2 regions of the Paenibacillus sp. FSL R10-2778 genome follow, and region 1 is predicted to be linked to the other one. Evidence: riboswitches for the same ligand, from Rfam matches in the RefSeq annotation. Region 1 holds a riboswitch; the other holds the start of a gene.

Evidence for each region. A riboswitch is a leader RNA that binds a small molecule or an ion and turns the genes downstream of it on or off. The one in region 1 is predicted to bind thiamine pyrophosphate.
Region 2: it holds a riboswitch for thiamine pyrophosphate, as region 1 does, so the genes downstream of both, thiC (phosphomethylpyrimidine synthase ThiC) here and NST40_RS02155 (ABC transporter substrate-binding protein) in region 1, are expected to answer to the same signal.

What each region holds. Positions count from the first base shown of each region.
Region 1 is NZ_CP151956.1:482,389-486,304, forward strand. It holds gene NST40_RS02150 (MTH1187 family thiamine-binding protein) at 1-177, opposite strand, end outside; gene NST40_RS02155 (ABC transporter substrate-binding protein) at 256-1,305, opposite strand; TPP riboswitch at 1,467-1,577, opposite strand; gene NST40_RS02160 (hypothetical protein) at 1,736-3,187, opposite strand; gene NST40_RS02165 (MFS transporter) at 3,260-3,916, opposite strand, start outside.
Region 2 is NZ_CP151956.1:6,179,397-6,183,312, forward strand. It holds gene NST40_RS27625 (phosphotransferase) at 1-83, opposite strand, end outside; gene thiC (phosphomethylpyrimidine synthase ThiC) at 169-1,911, opposite strand; TPP riboswitch at 2,015-2,123, opposite strand; gene NST40_RS27635 (beta-galactosidase) at 2,195-3,916, opposite strand, start outside.

The DNA.
Region 1 (3,916 bases):
ACGCACGACCTCCAGCAGCTCGCTAAGCTCACCTTCCATTGTGGTTTCCAGTGGATTCACTTGATGTTTAACACCGGATTTCTGAATGACCTCAATCGCTTTATCTACGTATGGGATGGAATCCTCATTGTTCGGAGTTTTTGGAATTACTTGAATGCTTAGTAGGGTGTTAGCCACAATAATCAATCCTCTCATTTTATAAGGTAAGTTCAAAAAGCCAACTTTGATAACGAAGTAATTCATTACAATTGTTGTTTACTCCGCCGGTAAAAAATCATTACTGAATGCACTAGCAGCATCCAGCGGTTTATCCAGCAACTTCAGATCATACATCCAGTCGCCGTAATTTTGCCAGACCTCGGTTTTTTGCTCGCCCCAGCGGGCAGCATCGTCCTTGTATTTTGGGCTAAGCCATTTTTGGCTAGCTAGGACAAGGTCGGCGTCCAGGTCAGGAACGGCCTTCGATAACATACCGGCAGCCTCTTCCGGATGATCTATGGCATATTGATAACCTTTTGATGTGGCTTTCATGAAGGCCTTCACCAGATCAGGATGATCTGCAATTTGCTTCTCACTCGTCGTCAGTACAGGCGTGTAATAATCGAGCTGCGGCGCATAATCCTTTAAGTACAGCATATCCAATGGCTCGCCACGTAACTCAGCCTCAACACCAGTCCAAGCGTAGAAAATCCAGGCGAAATCAATGTCACGTTTGACGGCGGTAAAATAATCAGCTTCACCGATACTGATCAGCTTCACCTTTTTCACATCGCCACCTTCAGGATCCATGATAGCTTTCATGGCTGCTTCTTCGGCCGGTGAGCCCCAGCCTCCGTAGGTTTTACCTTCAAAATCCTTTGGTGATTTAATATTGCGATCTACTGGAGCGGCGAATCCCGACGTATTATGCTGAATAATAGCTGCTATCGAGACAAGGGGTACGCCTTGTAGACGGGCTAGTGTTAATCCTTCTTGGGCGCTGATGCCAAATGCGGCTTCGCCAGAAGTAACCATAGTATCAGAACCCGCTGCGCCTGGCTGAACGATCTCGACGTCCAGACCTTCTTCAGCGTAGTAACCAAGATCCTTAGCTACGTATAGACCGGTATGATTTGTGTTCGGTGTCCAGTCGAGTGCGACTTTAACTTTGGTGAGCTCTTTTGGAGCATCCGTCCCAGCCGCAGCAGTTGGATCAGTAGCATTTGCTTTGTTTCCGGCTGTATTCCCATTGTTGCTGCCGCATCCGGCAATGGCAAGAATGAGTACACAGGTGAGGCACAACGTAAGTGCTTTTTTAAGGTGCATGTCTTCTTCTCTCCTTTAAGGTTACAAGAATCCCGTCTTCACAACATGAACCGTAAAGTGTAGTATGTACGTTTTTCTACATCTTTTAGTGATCTTACAAAAAAAGCGCCCCGAGTGATCGGGACGCTGGCTTGGCGCAAGGTTAGTTAAGGTCACAGGGACCAGAACCAATTGGCGATTCCTACGCTGGCATTATCCAGATCAGGTATAAGGGTCAGTATCTTGTGGGATACAATCTCAGCCGGCCAATTCCAGCACCCCTGGTTCTATGAAGTTAACGGGTATTTCTATGTGCAATATAAGTAAGCATAAGTTTTGTACCCATACTTTATATCTTATATTTCTCGCATACGGTGTATTATAGACGGCTGTACTCGGAATGTCTAGTAGTGCACTCCTGAATTTTTCCAATCCAGTAGTTTCTTTTTTGCTAGTCTAGGTCTTTATATTTCTTGCGGTGACGCCGTTTAAGCTCACTAACCAGTGCCCCTAGCGTGAGGACAACGCTGATCAGAATCCCGCTCATGATCACGAAGAGGGCAAGAAATTCAAAGGGAGAATAACCAATCATTTTACTCCATTGAATCTTTCCATCCAAATCGTCAATGACCTGATTCATGCCGTAAATCCCGCTTACTACCGTAAATACAGTGAGAATCATCAGCAGATTATCCCGTCGCTTGGACTGAAACTTATCCTGATACTGAAACAGGTCATTTAAGGTTTCTTTCACTTCCTCGAACAAAGCATCGTTTCCGTATACTTTACGCAGCTGAAGAAATATCTCCCGGCCCTGCGACTGGGAAATCAACTCCAAGAAGTAGAACTTAGCCGAGAACTTATTGATGGAGTAGATTAGATTGTCTATTTCCTCATAATCATGATTAATCCGAAGTCGGGAGTGCATATTGGCGAGCTTTAGCAGAACGATTTTGTGGAAAATATTGAGTAAAAATCCGTAATAATATTGCCCGTACATCTGGTTGGCTAGACTAACAGCAATCTCCTGTTCAGCGCGGGTCATGCAGCAAAAAGTCTGCTCATTCATCATATAATACGTGTCTGGACCCCAGCGATTATAGGAGTGTTCATGACAATAGTTCGCAATATACGCTGGATCGCTGGCACTGGCATAGGGCTTTCCGTTTAGATCAATTCCATCAAGCTGTGAGGCACGATAGCGCAGATTTACACTAATCTCATCAGAGCTTTCTTCATTCTGAAAGCCATAAAAAGCTTGCACCTGCATTCTTTCATCTACGAAAAAAGGAAGGGTCTCGAAATAAGCCCCATTGATATCCGATTGATCCAGATATGGCTCCAGTCCATCCACCAAATTTCGGAAGACAAAATCCTCTACCATCTCATAGGTCTGTTCCCCGCAATGAATATAAGTGTAATCATCCTGTATGAAGGTATTCTCTAGCGCACGGAAACGATCTGCGAATTCTAGGGCAATACTAAAGGGAATTGAATCCCCCTCCAGCTGGACACGTATCGTCACGAATCCAAGCTGAAAAGGACATATGAATATATCCGTCGAGAGAATTTTGAAAAATATAGATTGCTGCGGAATCTCCAGAATGCAGTCGAGATTATTTACTCTGGAAAAACGGCGAAACGAGTCGGCATCCTTCCTGCGTGGAAAAAGGACATGTGCAGCAAACGGTAAATAGGTGCGCTCCATTCGTTCATGGGAAACACAGTAGCCATCTCCGTAGTAGGCAGCTTCAAGCTCTTTATTATCCAGAAAAAAACGTGTGAAGCCGTCGTCCTGTAATTGCTGGATAAGCTGCTTAGAATCGCCCTTTTTTATAGAAAAGGGAAATATAAACTGCATGAGCGCAGTATGTAACAAAGGCTCAGTTGAAGACTCATTCATTCATCGTCCATCCTTGTGCTCAGAATATGCTTATAGATCACATTACCCTAAAAGGATAACGTTGATACTGTTCTAAATACGGGAACTCTTTCCTTTCACCGCTTGCATGGACTGGAACCTCCATGCGGCAATGCTTAGCAGAAACAAGAAGGCGGCAAAAGCGGCGAGTAATCCGGCTGTTTGTGCCACTTCTAAATGGTCCATAGACCAGCCCATAAACAGAGGTAGCAAAGCACCGCCAACACCTCCGGAAGCAATCATAATGCTGGGTGTTGACTCTTCGGTGCCAGGCAGCATTTTGCTGGAGAAGACTAAAGCAATGGAGAAAATACCGGACATAAACAGCCCCAGCAGCAGAATTACAATGAAAGCAGCCATTCGATTGTCAGTGAACGGAAAGAGTGTCAGCAGTAACAAGGTTAGTAAACAGCTGCTGAGAATGTACACGCGATAAGATATTTTTTCGGCAATTACACCCGCAAACAATCTTCCTGTAGACATCGCCAGCCAAAAGAAAGTGACTGTCAGTGCTGCGGCAGACTCCGTCATCCCTAGCTTGGCAATAAAGATAGCCGGCATAAAGTTGACTAAACTCATCTCTGTGCCTACATAAAGAAAAAAGAAAACGATGAAGATCCCTAACAGAATCCATTGCTTACCTTTATACGGAAATTTTTTGTTAGAACGTGAGCTTGAGGATTGCGAATTGTCTGCTCCTTGGACAGAGGC
Region 2 (3,916 bases), 1.2 Mb from region 1:
TGAAGGACTTTCAATCCAAAAAAATGATAGAAACTATTACTTAAATCCTCTAAAATGGCTTCCTCTGAACGAATCGCTTCCATTTCATCAACTCCTATCTATTCAAAGTATAAAAGAAGAAGCCGCCAATGACGACTTCTTTTAGATATTTCTTTTTAGCAGAAAAAGTTATCTATAAATGAGGCTCCCGCCTTGGAGAAACTCTTGCGCCTTCTCTTGCATTCCTGATTCAATTCTCGTCGTATTCCGGATATTATGAGAGATCTTCATACTGCAAAATTTCGGCCCGCACATGGAACAGAAATGAGCTGTTTTAGCGCCTTCCGCAGGCAATGTCTCATCATGATATTCGAGCGCTCGCTCAGGATCTAACGATAAATGAAATTGATCACGCCAACGAAATTCAAAACGGGCTTTCGAAAGAGCATTATCCCGGTCTTGTGCTCCTTTATGCCCTTTCGCCAAATCTGCGGCATGAGCCGCTATTTTATAAGTAATGACCCCTATACGTACATCTTCCTTATTAGGCAGGCCAAGATGTTCCTTCGGAGTTACGTAACATAACATAGCTGTACCGAACCAACCAATCATCGCTGCACCTATAGCAGAGGTAATATGATCATAACCAGGCGCAATATCTGTAGTCAGTGGACCTAATGTATAAAAAGGGGCTTCGTTACAAGTTTCAAGTTGCTTATCCATATTCTCTTTAATCAAGTGCATCGGCACATGTCCTGGACCCTCTACCATCACCTGTACATCATGACTCCAAGCTATAGCTGTTAATTCACCTAACGTCTCTAACTCGGCAAATTGTGCTTCATCATTCGCATCAGCAATCGAACCCGGACGTAATCCATCGCCTAGGGAAAAAGAAACATCGTACAGCTTCATGATTTCACATATCTCTTCAAAATGTGTATATAAAAAGTTCTCTTGATGATGCGCAAGACACCATGCCGCCATGATGGAGCCACCTCTTGAAACAATGCCTGTCATACGTTGTACCGTCAACGGGATATAACGAAGCAGAACCCCCGCATGAATGGTAAAATAATCAACCCCTTGCTCCGCTTGCTCAATGAGCGTATCACGGTACACTTCCCATGTTAAATCTTCCGCTTTCCCATTCACTTTTTCCAACGCTTGATAGATAGGCACCGTTCCAATAGGAACAGGAGAATTACGGATGATCCACTCGCGTGTCGTATGGATGTTTTTACCTGTGGAGAGATCCATTATATTATCTGCACCCCAGCGGGTGGCCCATCTCATCTTCTCTACCTCTTCTTCTATGGATGAGGATACTGCGGAATTTCCTATATTGGCATTGATCTTCACTAAAAAATTGCGTCCAATAATCATTGGTTCACTCTCTGGATGATTGATATTCGCTGGAATGATGGCGCGGCCGCGGGCTACTTCATCTCTTACAAATTCCGGTGTCACATTCTCACGAATCGCAACGTATTCCATTTCCGAAGTAATAATCCCTTTGCGTGCATAATGCATTTGAGAGACATTACGCCCCTTTTTCGCTCGCAAAGGTTTTCTATGGAGCGCTGGAAACACTTCCGCCACAGCTTTTCCCGTTGCATTCCCGTTATCTTCAGGCTTCACGGTTCTTCCTTCGTACGCTTCCGCATCCCCTCGTTCCTCAATCCAGCTTAGACGATTGGGCTCTAACCCCTGACGAATATCAGTATGAATATTAGCATCCGTATAAGCCCCGCTTGTGTCATAGACATGAATTGGAGCATTCTCCTCTTCGCCGTCTATGCCCGCAGTTGGACTAAGTGAGATCTCCCGCATAGGCACCTGAATATCAGGCCGTGAACCCTTTACATACACTTTTTGACTTGCTGGAAAAGCTGATAGATTGATTGGATCGTTGTTCAATTCGCTTGTCATCTCAATTCCTCCTATAAGGTGATTTGATCAAGCGGAGACGGTCTACTCCCCACACATAGAAAAGGCCACATCTGTATAAGATGCGGCCTTAGAGTAGACAAATAGAAATAGAGCTCCATTTCCTCCGCTGGCATTATCCAGATCAGGTTTGACGGTCGATAGTTATAACTATCCTCTCAGCCTGGTTCCACCAAGCTCCCGTGACTATATAATTGCTACTTCAAAGTATAACCGAAAAGAGAGAATTATCCAAATCTACTCAAATGTGAGATCAATGTATACGTTAGTTTAACACCAATACCCCAAATCCTTCCAGAAGCACCTCGCCCGACAATGTTGTGCCGCTCAGTAAATCTGTTTTGGTCTCATGAAGATGGATCGTGACAGGAGTCTCACTATAATTAAGCAAAAAAGCATAACTGGAAGAAGCTCCGGTACGGACTTGCAGCTCTACCTCTTCTGGGAGCTCCAGCCAATCTGCTGGCGATTGTAGATCAATTAAATTTATGATCTCAGCCGCTGCCTGTTCATTAAATACGGCTCCGTAATACCAAACCTCACCCTTGCCGCGACGATTTCTAGTTACCGCCGGTTTTCCCGCATAATAATCAGAGGCGTAAACCGCCATCACTTCAACCGAAGCTTCCTCTATTTTGAGAATATCATTAAAGTCATCTGCTCCTGTAACGACTTCGGTCACGCCCGACCAGCTAATTGTTGTTGGCTGACGACTGCCCTTAACCATTGTGAATTCTTCAACTGTGATCCCGCATAGATCCTTAGCAGCACCTGGGAAAGGACGCATATAACATTGTCCGCGCTCATCCTTATAGCCGGTTCTACAGCCGAAGATCAGTTTGCCGCCTTGCTGAACATATTCATCCAGCAGTGCTGCTGTCTCATCTGTCATAATCGCTGGGTGAGGATAGATAAGCACGTCGTACCTTGCAAGCTCCTCCAGCGTTGTTTTTTTGCGTAAATAGAGTACGTCATTCGGGATATGCTTCCGCTGAAGCGCCTTGTACCACTCCTTATTGCTCTTCCACATAAACGGGCCATGCCAAACATCGTATTCTCCATCCCACTCATTGTCATAATCACGAACAATAGCAATGTTAGCCTGATTACGAGTACCGACAAACGCATGACCTGCTGCTGCCAGCTCCTGACCGATCTGCCCCGCTTCCCGCACTCTCCGGTTAGGCTGATTATGATAGTCATTGATTCCATGCCAATAAATTTCATTGCCCATCGTAGCTGTCCGCCAGCGGAAATATAACACCATATCTGCTCCATGAGCGATCGACTGATAAGTCCATAACCGCATCTGCCCGGGCTTTGGAGAAGGCATATCCATCCGGTTCACCCAGCCACCCGGGCCCGACTGCTGCTCCATAATGCAGAAATTCGGGGATATCGAACGAACAACAGATAACGACAGTCCCCAGCCTCTATCATTCAGCGGATTCCGCTCATTCGGGTCATAAAAAATAGTAGAGAACTGAGGATAGGAATCATAGCTGAAGAAATCCAACAGTTCATCCGTCATTTCATGGCTATCGAGATGCCCGAACAGACCGTTCGTGGTTACCCACTGCTTAGGGGCAAGTTTACGGATGATATCCGCTTGGTTTTTGGCAAAAGAAATTGTATTGTCCGAAATAAACCGTTTTTCATCCAATGCCTGATGAGGATTGGGTTGCTTCGGTACTGGAGTCGGACGTGGAAGATAGACCTGAGACCAGTCACTATAGCTTTGATTCCAAAAAACAGTTCCCCAAGCCTCGTTCAAATGCTCAAGTGTAACATATTTCTGCTGTAGCCATTCCCGGAAAGCCTTATGGTCACTCTCCGAATAAAATTCACTGATCTCACAGTTGAGCTCATTATCAATTTGCCAGCCAACTACACCCGGATGATTGCCGTAATGTTCAGCCATTTGTTCTGCAATACGTGCACACAGTTCCCGGTATTTAGGACTGCTGTAATTATAATGACGGCGCAT